One region of the Exiguobacterium sp. RIT452 genome, then DNA from elsewhere that is predicted to be linked to it. Evidence: predicted binding sites of a transcription regulator. Region 1 holds the regulator's gene; each other region holds the start of a gene.

Region 1 (5,538 bases):
GACTTCCGGACGCGCATATTCGTGTGCGATATGTACGTTCTTGACCCCGCTTAATTTCTTCAGTTCCTTGATTTCACCATATTTGACTTCCCCGCTGAACCCGTTCAATACAGTCGTGAAGCTTTCCTTATAGGCAACCGCGATGTCTTTTTGTGCAATCGCAGCTTTGACTTCCTTCTGTTTGTTGACGATTTGATTCTTGAGAATCGTTTTCTCCGTGTTGCTTAACGCGCTGTAACGTTTATTCTGAGCTTGCGCGTGCTCGATTGCGGCTTTTTGATCCAGTTCGACGACAATCCGGACCTTCTCATTTTGACTGTGTGACTTTTCCTGCCCCGTTTTCTTGAGTGAGAGTGCTTGTGGCTTTTGTACGTCTGCTTTCCCTTGAGATGACAGACTTCCCTCAGCATGAACCAGGCTGGAAGATGTCATGATGGCGGCTGCCACCAATGCAATCTTCTTCTTCATTCGTTTTTCCCCTTTTCCGAAAGATGTAATGTGACTCTAAAAAACATATTAAACGAAAATTCTGTATTTTTAGTTTAATTAAGTTTCTCTTAATATACAATTTAAATTTGGTTCTTTTTAAAAATATTTGTTGGTTTATGTCATCAAAAGCATCAATCTCCCTATATTCCCCTTATTTCAATAAGAAGACTTCTGATAGGAAAACACAAAAAAACCCTTGGTTTCCCAAGGGTTTTTGAACAAACGGAATGGAGACTATCGGGCTCGAACCGACGACCTTTTGGCTGCCAGCCAAACGCTCTCCCAGCTGAGCTAAGCCCCCGTGTGTTTCTATTAAGAGTATAACCATTGCTGTTCATTTTTTCAATATAAAATTAGACCGCTTACAAAAAAACTCTCCTTGCCGCCTCGACAAGGAGAGTTTCGGTCGTTATTTATTTAAGTCACGCATCAAATCTGCCTGTCGCTCCAGTTCTGCTTGTTGCTCCAAGATCAGTACTTTTTTATACGTCCGCGCTGAAATCAGGATGCTGATTTCATATAAGACGAACAACGGGACAGAGATCATTAAATGCGAGGTGACGTCCGGCGGTGAGATCAACGCCGCGACGACGAATAACGCAAAGTAGGCATACTTCCGATTCTTCCGCATGAAGAACGGCGTCACGAGTCCAAGCCGTGTCAAAAACATCGTCACGACCGGCAGTTGGAACAGTATTCCAAACGGGATCGTCAAGCGGATCAAAAAGCTGAAATAGTTCTCGACGCCGATGACTTGTTCGATGCCGAGCTCTTGTCCGAGCTCTGTCGATACTTCAAGTAAAAACGGTAACAACCAAAAGTAAGAAAATGAAATACCAGCTAAAAATAAGAAGAACGTTACTGGAATATACGTCAACGTCGCTTTTTGTTCTTGGTCATGCAGACCGGGACGGATGAACGCCCAAAGCTGGTACATCCAAAACGGTGACGCCAAGACGATTGCGATGATGAACGCAAGATTCAGATATAACATCAGTGGATCAGCCACGTTAAAAGCGTTCAGACCAATTCCGAGCTCCTTTAAGTCAGCCTGCAGAAAACGCACAAGCGGACGGACAAGCGGAAAAGCTGCAGCGAACATGACCACCACGATGATGAGCGACCAGATGATCCGTTTCCGGAGTTCATCTAAGTGCGTCGTCATACTCTGCTCTTGATCGATCGCCATGATTCACTCACTTCTCTTTCGTTTCGTCCTTTTTGTCTTTATCATCTTCCATGATGCCGTTTGTCGCACTCTTGAATTCTTTTAACGTTTGACCGGCGGCGCGGCCGAGTTCCGGTAATTTTTTTGGTCCGAAGATGATTAAGGCGACGACACCAATCAAGGCGATGCTCCCCGGGCCGATACCAAGTGTCAACGGGATTAAGTTTTCCATTATGATTTCACTCCTTCAGCTGATTGCGAATAATGCTTCATGAAATAAACAAGCGACTGCAACTCAATCGACAGATCGATGTGATGGACCCGAACATGGGCCGGTACGTTTAATCGTGCCGGTGTAAAGTTCAGAATGCCGGTCACACCATACTCAACTAACTCGTCCGCTACTGACTGTGCGAACTGGGACGGTACCGTCAAGATGGCGACGTCGACATGGTTCGCTTTGATTTGTTCTTTCATATCTGACACGTGGTAAATCGGAACGTCTTGTGTCGTCGTTCCGACCTTCTCCTCATCCGCGTCAAACGCGATGACGATACGAGTACTATTATTCTTTAAAAAGTTATAATTTGCAAACGCTGTCCCGAGGTGTCCGACCCCGATTAAGGCGACATTCGTGACCTCGTCTTGGTTGAGTGTCTTTCGGAAAAATGTTAACAAATGTTGAACATTGTAACCGTACCCCTTTTTCCCTAACGCCCCAAAGTAGGAAAAATCACGACGGATCGTCGCCGAGTCGACTTTGACCGCTTCACTGAGCTCTGCTGACGAGACGCGCAGCTTGCCGGAGTTGTAAAGACTCTGGATGAAACGATAATATAACGGCAGTCGTTTCGCCGTTGCTTGTGGTATTTTTGTGTCTGGCCCATTCATACTGCAGTTCCCCCTTCGGCCACGTTCTGACGTGGCACCCAAATCAATGCAAAGAATTCTACTCTCCTTGATTGTAAACCACTTCACATAGAGTAACAAATATTATATTCGGCAGGATTTTTCGTGATAGACTAAAGGGTGGAAGGATGGATGGATATGATTCTCTTACAAGTAAACCAACTCTCAAAATCATTCGGTGTTGAGCCGATTTTAGACAATATTAAACTCGAAGTACAGGAACGGGACCGGATTGCCCTGGTCGGTCGAAATGGTGCCGGAAAATCGACACTTTTAAAAATCATCGCCGGCGAGCTTTCACATGATTCCGGGGAAATCATGAAGAGCAAGGAAGTCCGGATCGGTTACCTCGCGCAGGACAGCGGACTGGAGTCCAACGAATCGATTTGGAACGAGATGCTGACCGTCTTCGAACACCTGCAGGATCAAGAACGGGCGTTACGCCGGATGGAAATCGAGATGGGCATGGAGCACATCTTGAATGATCCGGTCGCCTATGATCGGTTGCTCAAAACCTACGATCAGGCGCAACACGACTTCTCGGAAGCCGGCGGCTATCAGTTCGAAGCCAACATCCGCTCCGTCTTACACGGGATGCGCTTTTATCCGGACGATTATTCCCGTCGGATTCAAACACTTTCCGGTGGTCAACGGACCCGTCTCGCTCTGGCGAAGATGTTGCTGCAGGCACCGGAACTGTTGATTCTCGATGAGCCGACCAATCACCTCGACATCGATACCCTGTCTTGGCTTGAAAGTTACTTATCCGGTTACCGCGGCGCCGTCTTGATCGTCTCCCATGACCGGTATTTCCTTGATCAAGTCGTCAATGTCGTTTATGAATTGTCCCGCAACGTCTCCCGGAAGTTTACCGGCAACTATACGAAGTATCTCGAACAAAAAGCGGCGCTGTACGAACAGGAAATGAAGCAGTTTGAACAGCAGCAGGAAGACATCGCGAAGATGCAGGACTTCATCCAGCGTAACATCGCCCGCGCGACGACGACGAAACGGGCGCAAAGCGTCCGCAAACGTCTTGAAAAGGTCGACCGGATCGACCGGCCGGACGGCGACGAACGCAGTACGGTCCTGTCGTTCCCGATTGAAAAGCAAAGCGGCAATGACGTGTTGCAGGTAAACCAACTCGCCGTCGGTTATGAAGAAGCCGTCTCGAAAAACATCACGTTCCGGCTGCAACGTGCGGAGTCACTTGCGCTTGTCGGTCCAAACGGAATCGGCAAATCGACGTTACTGAAAGTGCTCGTCGGTCGTCTGAAACCGCTGTTCGGTGACTATCGTTTCGGCACCGGCGTTTCGATCGGTTACTACGATCAGGAGCAGGCGGAACTGAACGACCGCAACCGGGTCATCGACGAGATTTGGAACGAATGGCCGTTGATGCGGGAACAGGAAGTCCGGTCTGTTCTCGGACAATTCCTCTTCAGCGGAGACGACGTCTTCAAGCTCGTCCATGAATTATCCGGCGGCGAACGCGGACGATTGGCACTGGCGAAGCTGAAATTACGGAAAACGAATCTCCTTGTCCTCGATGAGCCGACGAACCACTTGGATCTCGACTCCAAAATGGTGCTCGAGAATGCACTCGTCGATTACGAAGGTACGTTACTGTTCGTCTCACACGACCGTTACTTCATCGATCGGGTCGCGACCCGCGTCATCGAGATGAGTGTGGATGGTGTGACCGATTATCTCGGCGACTACTCATACTACATGGAGAAAAAAGCCGAGAAGGAAGAAATCGCCCGCCTCGAAGCGGAAGAAGCGAAAGCAATCAAAGTCGCGTCGACGAAGACGATTGATAAGGAAGCCCAAAAAGAAGCACGCAAAAAGAAACAGCAACTCGAACAGCTGGAACAAGAGATTGAACGGTTGGAGAACCGGTCGGTCGAAATCGAACAGCTGTTGTGCGAACCGGAAGTCTTTAATGACATTCCGAAAGCGACTGCCCTGTCGGCGGAGCGCGACCAGATTGATGTCGACTTACTCGAGCTCATGGAACAGTGGGAGTCGTTCCACTGATGCGTTCGAAAAGTTACTTGATCAATCTCATTCAAGGTCTATTGTCCGGTGTACTCTATTTTGTCCCGATGTATGCGGATTATGTCTCGGTTTTCATCCGTCCGGATGGATTGAATGCCGTGTATCCGTTGTTTATCTTAATCTCCTGTATGATCGGTCTTGTCATTCAGACATGGAGCGGTCTGTTCATCAGTCTGTTGTCCGGCTTATTCTGTACGCTCCTGACGACGCAATTATTCGTTGAACTCAATGATCCGATGATCATCCTGTATTATGGAGCAGTGTCACCGCTCGTTGCGTTTCTGATCAGTTGTGTCGGGATCTGGGCCCTTGCCGTGTTGTTTTATCTGCTGGACGGTTTCCAGTACAGCAAACGTCATAAAGTGGAATAGGCAACAAAAATAGACGAGGAAAGCGGATATCGAATCTGCTTTTCTCGTCTATTTGTATCGCGTTGTCTTATTTCGTAGGACGCGCAATCGTGAAGATGTCACCAATCTTCGCATAATCATTTCCGGCGAGACGGGCAATTGCGCCTAAACCGTCGGCATCAATTCGGAACGAGTCCACGAGTTCATCTGCGACGTGATACCGTACGACTTCGCCGATCAATAAATCAGCTGCCTCCAGCTCGACGTGTTGTGTCAGTTTCAGTTCAAAGCGAATCTTCGCTTCGGCAACTGCCGGGACGTCAATCAGATCACTGTCAATCAACGTCAGGTTCGTCCGCTCCAGTTCACTTTCACCGTAAGCGAGCGGGGCTGCCGTTTCGTTGACCGCTTCGACAATCTCTTCACTGACGATATGAATGACATACTCCTGATTGAGTAAGATATTTTTGGCTGTATCTTTTTCCCCTTGATCCGTCTTTTGGACTGCGATCAATAATTGCGGCGGATGGCTTGAGGCGACCGTGAAAAACGAAAACGGCG
Region 2 (5,538 bases), on a different contig from region 1:
GAAGCCGGTGACTTCATCCTGATCGAAGTCGCGCAACGTCTTTCCGCTGAACTGCACGGGGAGGAATCCGTTTATCGTCTTGGCGGAGATGAATTCGCCTTGTTGACGTCCGCTGAAGATGAGCTGTCGTTACGCCGGCGTTGTAAACACTTCTTGACGTTGCTGTGTCAACCGTACGTTTATCACGATCAAGCTTTATCTGTCACCGCTAGTATCGGCATCGCCCGTCAAGAGGACGGGGCTGATTTGGAACAATGGATCAAACAAGCTGATCTTGCCATGTATCGGGTTAAAAACCACGAAAAAAACGGGATTGGCGTATACCGATCCGACGAAAAAAACGAGTAACTTCGTCTGAACGAGAATGGGGGGCCGATTTTTACATCGGCCCCCCATTCTGTATAACGGCCAACTTTTGCGTCAGCCTTTTCTTCTTATGCTTCCGGACGTGGTGCGATATTGCCTTCTTCGATGTCGAGCAACAAATCAATCAGCTCGGCGCAAAATTCAGGGTATTGCCGTAACAGTGCATCTTCTCCGACCTCATCCACAAAATCAGCTAACAGAATCCGGACTTCCGGAACAAGTGCTTTAGCAACTTTCATATAGGCAATCGCAAAACGCCACTTGCCTGAGATATACAGCAACTTCCCAATCAGTAAGTCTCCTGTTTCGACCTCAATCTCCGCTAAGTCAGTCTGATACGTCTGTTTTGACATGATGTCGACGACGCCTTCTTCTTCGACGAGAAACAGCGACGGAACCGGATCCGCCAATCCTCTCAGCGCCCGATACAAACTCGGTGACATGTCTTCCTTGACTTGCTCCAAGAAACGACCGTGTGGTGTTTTTCCCTGTTCATCGGTTTCATAAAAAATCGCCCAATCGACAAACAGATCACGGAATAATTCAGCATCCTTTAGATACCAACGGCCTTCCGTTGCAATTTCTTCGATGAAGGCGACCCAGTCCGAACTTCGGGCAGTCGCCGCTTCTTGATACATCGTTTTAAGCGCTGTATTCATCTCTGCTTCCGATACAGTCGTCGGAAAAGGGATTATCTTTCGCTCACTTTTCATCGTGTCGGTCCTTTCCGGTGTGGGTTCGCCGGTCGTTTGATTGTTTCCGGTTCAGTGACTTCCCGTTTCGGAATCACTTCTCCCCGATAGATCTCCATCTCTTCCATCTCCACACCCATTTGTTTCGTCAATGTTTTCAGGTGTCTTAAATCGTGATCCGTGACAAGAGCTAACACCATTCCGGAAGCATTCCCACGTCCCGTACGTCCCGAACGGTGAACAAAGTCATCAAATGATTCAGGTAAATCATAATGCACGACATGTGTGACGGCTTCGATATCGAGTCCGCGTGCGGCTAATCCCGTTGTCACGAGTAACGGGAACTCTCCGCGTTTATACGAACGCAGCGTCTCCATCCGTTCCCGCTTTCCTTTTTCAGCATCTAAAATCCGATACTTCAATGAAAACTTGCTTAATTCTCCATTAAGCGGTCCCAAGAAAGAACGGTTATTGATGAAGGTCAGTACTTTTGCTCCCTGCATGTTTGCCAACCGGCGTAAATATTCAGGCTTGAGACGGCGTGACATTTCGATATAACCAAATTTCACTTGTGTGCTGACGGCACGTTCGACGCGAATGCGTTCCGGCTCGTTTGCAAACAATGTTTTCCCCCACTCGGCTGTCCGCTCCGGTAATGTTGCCGAAACAAAAGCCAACTGCCGGTCACGGAGTGCACTGTTGGCAATCCGCGTTGCCGATGCACTCATGCCGCTCTCATAAATTTGATCCGCTTCATCTAAAACAATCAGCTTTACTTTGTGCATCTTGAGTTTTTTAGAATCAATCAATTCCACCAGACGTCCCGGTGTCCCGACAATGATTTGAGGTTTTTTCTTCAACCGTTCGTGTTGACGTTTTAATTCGACGCCACCGATGAAGGCACCTGATTTAATCCCGCTGCCTTGTGCAAACAGTTGAATGACTTGGTGAATCTGCATGACGAGTTCACGTGTCGGTGCTGTGATGACGACTTGAATATGCGGCTCCGCTGCGTCAATCAATTCTAACGCCGGAATGACATAAGCCAATGTTTTTCCGGTTCCGGTCGGTGCTTCGACCAACACATCTTTTCTGTCCCGTAACAACGGAATCGCCTGTTCTTGGACCGGCATCATCGTCTCGAAACGTGCACGCTCCCATGCTTCTGTAATAAAAGGTTTCATAAAGTCCATAACGTGTATTCTCCTACTCTCTTCTGCATCATTCTGTGACATATTCAAATTGATCGGTCGTTTCGTCACGCAGACCACGTAACGTTTGTGTGTATTCGTTTCCGGCGTCGATGAGCCGGATGTGATATACCACTTCCTGGTCATTCTTTATTTCTTCCGTCAAAATATCGAACCCTTGAATGACCCGGTCTTGCAGTTCATTCGCCAGTTTCGGAAACTGACTGAGCACCGGGTAATCGGATCGGACATCACTCGGGCGACGAATCAGCTTCGCCAAGTATTTTTCTTTATATCCGATGAAGTCTTCAAAATCAAAGTCATCTTCAAAACGAATCCAAAAGCCGTCTTCCTCAAACTCCGTAATCATTCCCGTTCGCGGTGTTCCTTCAGTCGATACTTTTAACGTCACCCAATCACCTGCTCTATAATCGGCACGGTCTTCCAACAGCAAAAAATCCATTTTATGCACCTCCACGGTCTATATTCCCTTTTTCATTGTCAACGATACTTCATAAAATTACAAGACAACCTGATGTGACTTTTATCACAACACAAACTGTCCCTTTGCTTTTTGGAAAAAAAGAGTGATACAGATTCAGAATTCCTGTTTCTTTCCGCCAATCTTCTGTTTTTCCGCTGCTCGGCGATGAATGATACAGAACACGCGGAATCTAGTCATACCAACACTTTTCACATTCGCTGAGCTTTCACAGGGATGTAAAACTCTCGCATACGAATGTTTGTTACACTATTCACATAAGGGATATGTGTTGAACTGTCTACCTTACAAACGAAGGAGTGTTCATGATGTTACTCGAAAAAACGCAAGCATGGCAACAATTTGAAGCAGGACAATGGTCCAATCAAATCGATGTAGCCGACTTCATTCGACGGAATCGGACGGAATACCGCGGCGACGATCAATTCTTGGCCGGTCCGACGGCCGCGACAGAAACACTGTGGCAACAAATCATGAGTTTGACAAGCGAAGAACGGACACGTGGTGGTGTATATGCCGTTGACGCTGCGACACCCTCAACGATCCTGTCACACGGTCCCGGATACCTCGATCGTGACTTAGAAAAAGTCGTCGGTCTCCAAACCGATGAACCGTTCAAACGCTCGATTCATCCGAACGGCGGCATCCGGATGGTTAACGATGCGCTCGAAGCCTATGGTTTTAAGGCAGACCCTGTCGTGACCCGGACGTTCAGTGAATACCGGAAAACACATAATCAAGGCGTGTTCGATGCCTATACTCCCGAAATGCGCGCCGCCCGAAAAGCCGGTATCATCACCGGACTTCCAGATGCTTACGGACGCGGTCGGATCATCGGTGATTACCGTCGTGTTGCGTTATACGGAACAGCGTACTTGATTGAGCAACGGAAACAAGACTTACAGAACCGTGGTGGCTTTTTGTCCGAATCGATGATCCGCGACCGAGAGGAAATGAATGAGCAAATTCGCGCGTTGCAGGAACTGACCGAACTCGGCAATCGTTATGATTGTGACCTGTCCCGTCCTGCGGAAACGGCACAAGAGGCGTTCCAGTGGGTCTACCTCGCCTATCTTGCTGCCATCAAGGAACAAAACGGTGCCGCGATGTCACTCGGCCGTGTCTCAACGTTCCTCGATATCTATATCGAACGTGATTTGCAGACCGGACGCTTGACGGAACAAACTGCTCAGGAGCTCGTCGATCATTTTGTCATGAAACTCCGGATCGTCAAATTCCTTCGGACACCGGACTACAATGATTTGTTCTCCGGCGATCCAACCTGGGTCACGGAATCGATCGGCGGGATGAGTGAAGACGGCCGCTCAAACGTCACGAAAAGTTCGTTCCGCTTCTTACAAACACTCGTCAATCTCGGTCCGGCCCCTGAACCCAACTTGACCGTCCTTTGGTCGACGCAATTGCCGCGCGGCTTCAAGGAATTTTGTGCAAAAATGTCGATTCTGTCCAGTTCGATACAGTATGAGAACGACGATTTGATGCTGCCGGTTTATGGCGATGATTACGGCATCGCGTGTTGTGTCTCTGCCATGAAAATCGGAAAACAGATGCAATTTTTCGGAGCACGCGCGAACTTGGCAAAAGCACTTCTCTATACGTTAAATGGCGGCATCGATGAAAAACTCAAAATCCAAGTTGCGCCGAAAACCGATTTGATCCTCGATGATGTCTTGGATTATGAAACGGTCATGGCGGCTTACGACCGTCAGCTCGACTGGTTGGCCGAACTGTACGTCAACACATTAAATGTCATCCACTTCATGCACGATAAATACAGCTACGAACGCATCGAGATGGCGTTGCATGATCCGGAAATCCTCCGGACGATGGCATGCGGGATCGCCGGACTGTCCGTCGTCGCTGACAGTCTGTCCGCCATCCGCTATGCCAAAGTCTCACCGGTTCGCGACGAGAACGGACTCGCCGTTGACTTCAAGATCGAAGGAGACTTCCCGAAATTCGGAAACAATGATGCCCGTGTCGATCAGATGGCGGTTGATCTCGTCAAACTCTTCATGGAAAAAATCCGGAAACATCCGACTTACCGCGATGCATTACCGACTCAATCCGTCTTGACGATTACTTCAAATGTCGTCTACGGCAAAAAGACCGGGAATACACCAGACGGTCGTCGTGCCGGCGAGCCGTTCGCACCCGGAGCCAATCCGATGCACGGACGGGATACGAATGGCGCTGTTGCTGCACTGACATCCGTCGGAAAATTACCGTATGAGCATGCACTCGACGGCATCTCCTATACGTTCTCGATTGTTCCAAAAGCACTCGGTAAGGATGAATCGACACGGATTCAAAACACCGTCGGACTGCTCGACGGCTATATGGGTGGAACCACCTCGAAAGGACACCATTTAAACGTCAATGTCTTTGACCGCGAAACCTTGCTCGATGCGATGGAACATCCGGAACTCTATCCACAACTGACAATCCGTGTTTCCGGTTACGCCGTCAACTTCATCAAGTTGACCCGTGAACAACAGATCGATGTCATCAACCGGACATTCCACGGAGCACTTTAACGAAGAAAGGACTGAAGGATTATGACATACGGAACGATTCATTCTGTTGAATCTTGCGGGACAGTGGACGGACCCGGTATTCGCTTCATCGTCTTTACGCAAGGTTGCCCCTTACGTTGCCAATATTGCCATAACGCGGATACGTGGGAATTCGGATGTGGTCGTTCCGTCTCCGCAACAGCGATTGTCGAAGAAGCGGAAAGTTATCGGTCCTTCTTTGATGCGACAGG
Region 3 (5,538 bases), on a different contig from region 1:
TGCCATGACGGCAATGAAGGCGATGCCGTAGTTCTTTTTCAAATAGACAAGTGTGACTGCAACACAGAAGAAGATGAAACTTGCTGCGAACCACCACCAGTTTCCGTTCAAAATGTTCTCATAATGCCAAGCTGCCTGATTTTTTAAACCAAAGAAGACTAACGCACAGACAACGATGGTCGGAATGCTCCAGAACAATGCCCATTTACGAATGAGCGGAGTCGCGTTCTCATCTTTCGCTTTATCCGCGTAGAATAATAAGAACATCGCACTGATGTACAAGACAGAAACGATGGCGAGCGCAACGACTGTCCAAGAATAAAAGTTCGTGAACAACTTTGTCCCAAGGAACTCCACCGTCTCATTTGTCTTGCGAATGAAACCACCTTGACTGATCGTCAAGGTCGTTGACATTGCTGCCGGAATCAATAATCCTGTCGCACCGTATAAAAACGTATAGAACATGCTGTCGTTTGATCCGTAGTTGGCAAACGCATAAAAGCTACCACGAATCGCAATCAGTACTAAGACGATTGAGGCCGGAACGAGCAGCGCTGTTCCGTAATAGTACGCCGTATCCGGAAAGAATCCGACGAGTCCGACAAAGAAGAAGACGAAAAAGACATTCGTCACTTCCCAGACCGGAGAGAGATAACGTAAGATCAGACGGTTCGTCAGATGATCACGTTTTGTATATTTTGAATAGAACGCATAAAAACCGGCACCGAAGTCAATTGAGGCAACGATGAGATATCCATAAAGGAACGTCCAAAGTACGGTTATTCCAAGTGTTTGAATGTCCAACTCGTTCCCTCCTTATTTATTGTCGTCGGCAAACATCGCTTCACCACGTGAATGATGATCATCTGCAAGTTCTTTGCCAACAGGGTTATTTTTAAACATCCGTAACAAGACGACCGTACAGATCGTTCCCAGTAACAGATACAGTAAGCTGAATAAAATCAACATTGGTCCAACAGCCGTCGACGTTGTCGCCGCATCAGCCGTTCTCATAATACCATAAAGTGTCCATGGTTGGCGTCCGATTTCCGCATACATCCAACCGGCTTCAATTGAGACGATGGCAAGTGGTCCACCGATGAAAATACCGCGCAGTAACCACTTATTATACGGATTTAATTTCTTGAGACGGAACGCGAGAACGAACAGCGCCGAGATGGCCGCCAGATACATTCCGATCGATACCATGATGTCGAAGAAGTAGTGGACAAACAGCGGTGCCTGATCCTCTTTGGCGAACTCGTTTAATCCGATGACTTCCGTATCAGGTGCTCCACCCGCAAGAATCGATAGTGCATACGGAATCTTGATGGCGCCTTTGATTTCGTAGCTGCCGTCTTCTTGTTCATCTAAAATACCACCAAAGATTAATTCTGCTTCGCTTGTCGTTTCAAAATGCCACTCTGCAGCCGCTAATTTTTCCGGCTGGTACTTCGCTAAATATTTACCTGAGAAATCTCCGACAAGTGCTGTCGAAAAGGCGAAAATCAAACCGGCCATGACTGTTAAGCGAAGGGCTTTTTTATGATAAGCCGTTTCCGCTGCCGACAATGTTTTTTTCCGTAACAGGTGGAAGGCAGCAATTGCAGCCAAGATAAAGGCAACTGTCAAATATGCCGAGACGATGACGTGTGTTGCTTTTGTCGGCGTCGCTGTATTGAACATCGCTTTTAACGGTTCGATTTGTGTTAACGTTCCGTTGACGATTTTAAAACCTTCCGGTGAGTTCATGAACGAGTTGACTGTCGTAATGAAGAAAGCGGACAAAGTCGCACCGATGACGACAGGAATCCCGATCAACCAGTGTAACCACGGGTTTTTAAATCGATCCCATGTGTACAGGTAGATTCCTAGGAAAATCGCTTCAAAGAAAAATGCGAATGTTTCCATGAACAACGGCAACGCAATCGTTTGACCGGCTACCTGCATTAAGGACGGCCATAAGAGTGATAATTGCAACCCGATTGCTGTTCCGGTCACGACACCTACTGCTACTGTTACGATATAACCGCGCGTCCAGCGCCGAGCCAGAAGAATATAGTCTGAATCTTTTCGTTTAATTCCGATGTACTCTGCTGCGAGTACCATCAATGGAACCCCTACCCCAATCGTCGCAAAGATGATGTGGAATGCTAATGTGAGCCCTGTCAACAATCGACTGAGCATTACTGGATCATTGAACATGTGTATAGCCCCCTCTTTCTAAACGTACTTCTATATATTGTTTATATCCGTATCATAGAGAACATAATCATTTGTGTCTGTTCTTAATGTTTGATGTAACAAATTGTTCACATATACTCGTGATTTATTTCACAAAACGTTCGAAAACTGTTCCGTTCTGTGAAATGAAAGCCCTTTATTCGTTTTCATCAGGAATAAAGGGCTTCTTGTCACGTATTTTGTTTAGACATATTCTCTAAAATAATGATCGAGTAAGTTGATGATGAACGGAATCGCCTCTTCGTCTGGATTCAATGTCGGTTGATGTAGACCAGAGGTAGCATTGTTGACTCCCAACCAGAACATCATGCCCGGTATTTCTTTCAACATGAAGCCAAAATCTTCTCCCGTCATCGCTGCATCGCACTCAACATAATTGGCATTCATTTTAACGAATGATGAAAATTTGTTGACGACATTCGGGTCATTGACGACTTCATAATACCGGTTCCCAAACTGGAGATCGATTTTTACACCGAATGAAGCTTCGATTCCGCGAACGATTTCCCGAACCCGTTGTTCCAATTTTTCCATATCATTTCCGTTAAGTGCCCGCATCGTTCCGTCGAGCAACGCCCGACCCGCAATGACATTTTCCCGAATTCCCGCCTCGACCTTACCGATCGTGATGACACTACAGTTCATCGGATTGATTGATCGGCTGACGATCGTTTGCAATTGCATGATCAAAGCCGCTTGTGCGACAACAGTATCAATCGTGAGGTGAGGAAATGCCGCATGACCGCTCTGACCATAAATCGTAATATGGACTTCTCGTGCACTCGCGAACAATACACCGGGACGACTCGCAATGGTCCCGACCGGATATTCAGGTGCGACATGTAGACCGTACATCTCACTCGGACGGTATTTCTCAAACAACGGACTTTTAATCATCGGTTCCGCTCCACCCGGTCCTTCTTCTGCAGGTTGGAAAAGGAAGACGACGTCATCCATGACCGGAAGCTCGACAATCCGGCGCAACAAACCTAACGCAATTGAAGTGTGGACATCATGTCCACAGGCATGCATGAAACCGGGGTGTTCCGAGCAAAACGGTAATCCTGTTGCTTCTTCAATCGGCAATCCGTCGATATCCGCCCGATACCCGATCGTCCGATTTCCGGTCAACCCCTTGACCCGGACGAACACTCCGGTTTCGAATGTATCATAACTGACTCGATTTTCCGGATAAGACCGGATTTGATCCAAAATAAAGGCCTGCGTCTTGAACTCCTTGAAACCAGGTTCCGGTATTTTGTGAAGTTCCCGGCGCATCTCAATCGCGTATTCCATCTGACTGACTTCCTCCTTCTTCTTTGACGATGTCCCAAAATGCTTGGACTTGTTTTAACTCAAGCATGGATTCCGTTGACAAGATCCATGTATCCCGCTTTAAAATTTTCCCGGATGAGGTCTTGAGGGGAATTTGCATGACTTGACTGGCTTCATGAATCGTCGATTCCGGTAAAATCGCAAAACCGATACCGTGCAATGCCATTTGTTTGCAGGTTTCGATTTGATCAACGACCAATGTTCGCGACGGAGGACTTGAAAAACGATCCTGCCACCATTCCAAAATTTCTTGGTAATACGTCGAATCACTTTTGAATTGAATGAAAGGACGTTCGGTTTTCCGAAGTTGTTCCAGCGACGTCAATTCACTGTCGACGAGGTAAAGCGGATCAGAAAACAACCGCTCCTTGACCCCTTTCCAGTCCGGATTCCCCCGAATGATCCCGATGTGAAAATGTTCCTCGAGCATATGGCGCATCATCTCACTCGACCAGCCCGTCACGAGTTGGACCCGGACGTGGGGATAACGTTCGACGAATCGTTTTAAGACACGAGGGAGCCAGTACTGACCCATGATGGACGCTACGGCAATCCGAAGTGTCCCGTAAACCGCCCCCTCTTCCGCCGTCAATTCGCTTTTCAGTTCCAACTCTTTCCGGTTCATCTCTTTGGCCAGACCAATGACTTTTTCACCTTGAGGGGTGATGCTCAACCCACGCGAGGAACGAATGAACAATTTAGTCGCCCAGCGTCGCTCAATGGCCACGAGACGTTGACTGAGGGCCGGTTGGGATACGAAAAGTCGTTCGGCTGCTCTTCGCATATTTAATTCTTCCGATAACGTAATCAACATTTCCATTTCCGACACTTGCAATGTATGATCCGACTCCTCATGATATAAGATGGCATTAGTTTAACACGTTAGAGAGGAAGGTACATATGTCACGCTATCATTTTATGTTGATCGTCTCAACAGTCGCGACTCTCGGGAGTCTTTACTTCAGTGAAATCCGCGGATTTATCCCTTGTCCGTTGTGCTGGTGGCAACGCTTATTCATGTATACGACGGCCATTTACTTATTGATTTCTTTATTCCGCAACCGACCGGTCGATGCCTTTTTCATCCGCGTCTATACGGTGCTTGGTTTTGCTGTCGCCGCTTACCATGTCATCTTGGAACGTTTACCGGATGGAGAAGCACTTTGTACGAATGGATGTCTAATCCAGTGGGTCAATTATTTTGGATTCTTGACGATTCCGATGATGAGCTTGATTGCTTTTACGATTTTGGTTGTCCTTGCCTTTTACCCGCAACAAAAAAACGCTCAATGAGCGTTTTTTTTATTGCCATGCTTCTGCAACGCTATACGCACTGGAAAACGACAACTCGGATAACTGCCCTTCCCCTTCACACCAATCCCCGACGAAAGCGACCTTTTCCTCACGCTCTTCATGCAGGAAGCAAGGCAAGGCAGCTTGTCCCATCTTCCACTTGATTTCTTGTACAATCGCCCGCTTCATCGTTCGTTCCGTCACCAACTGTTCACGCCATCCGGCGTAATGCTGATCGAGCAGACGATGGATGTGATTCACTTTTTCACTCAAATAATCCGGATGACCAACACGGTCATGCACTAAATACGCGACGACTTGCAGGACTTGACCATTTTTAGGCGCAATACTTGGATCGTAATGCGATAAATCCGTCACGAACAATTGGTGCGTTCGATCATATACATAGGAAAAAGGTGTCTTGATATAAGGATGCACTCCGACATCATAGACAAGAACTTCAACCGGTTCATATTGGGCATAAGGTTCGATAAACAGCTGAATCGGTGTCGGTAAGGCAAGTTTCCGCATCTCTCGGGGCGGAATGGCCAACACGATACGATCGACGGTCCATTCGGTCTTTTTCCGGTCACGTAACCGGTAACCGGTATCACTTTCTTCAATCGCTGTGATTTTTGTTTTACGGTGAATCGTCCCGTCATGTAG

Evidence for each region. The regulator Rex, encoded in region 1, represses fermentation and respiration genes when NADH is low (regulators of the CRP and FNR family bind a similar motif). The targets are predictions, from matches to a motif close to TTGTGAAATATTTCACAA.
Region 2: a site for Rex is predicted at 2,784-2,801, ahead of pflB (formate C-acetyltransferase). Genes of this name have one in related genera too.
Region 3: a site for Rex is predicted at 2,323-2,340, ahead of D3D03_RS07195 (cytochrome ubiquinol oxidase subunit I). Genes of this name have one in related genera too.

What each region holds. Positions count from the first base shown of each region.
Region 1 covers NZ_QXJB01000008.1:139,212-144,749, forward strand. Annotated here, with positions in the region: gene D3D03_RS14965 (S8 family serine peptidase) at 1-468, opposite strand, end outside; tRNA gene D3D03_RS14970 (tRNA-Ala) at 718-790, opposite strand; gene tatC (twin-arginine translocase subunit TatC) at 899-1,678, opposite strand; gene D3D03_RS14980 (twin-arginine translocase TatA/TatE family subunit) at 1,686-1,889, opposite strand; gene D3D03_RS14985 (redox-sensing transcriptional repressor Rex) at 1,889-2,548, opposite strand; gene D3D03_RS14990 (ABC-F family ATP-binding cassette domain-containing protein) at 2,705-4,606, shown strand; gene D3D03_RS14995 (hypothetical protein) at 4,606-4,998, shown strand; gene D3D03_RS15000 (flavin reductase family protein) at 5,066-5,538, opposite strand, start outside.
Region 2 covers NZ_QXJB01000005.1:166,476-172,013, reverse strand. Annotated here, with positions in the region: gene D3D03_RS12415 (sensor domain-containing diguanylate cyclase) at 1-348, shown strand, start outside; gene D3D03_RS12410 (hypothetical protein) at 435-1,079, opposite strand; gene D3D03_RS12405 (DEAD/DEAH box helicase) at 1,076-2,251, opposite strand; gene D3D03_RS12400 (hypothetical protein) at 2,280-2,711, opposite strand; gene pflB (formate C-acetyltransferase) at 3,059-5,308, shown strand; gene pflA (pyruvate formate-lyase-activating protein) at 5,330-5,538, shown strand, end outside.
Region 3 covers NZ_QXJB01000002.1:330,076-335,613, forward strand. Annotated here, with positions in the region: gene D3D03_RS07190 (cytochrome d ubiquinol oxidase subunit II) at 1-804, opposite strand, end outside; gene D3D03_RS07195 (cytochrome ubiquinol oxidase subunit I) at 817-2,205, opposite strand; gene D3D03_RS07200 (N-acetyldiaminopimelate deacetylase) at 2,428-3,540, opposite strand; gene D3D03_RS07205 (transcriptional regulator CcpC) at 3,524-4,414, opposite strand; gene D3D03_RS07210 (disulfide bond formation protein B) at 4,480-4,872, shown strand; gene D3D03_RS07215 (FAD-dependent oxidoreductase) at 4,882-5,538, opposite strand, start outside.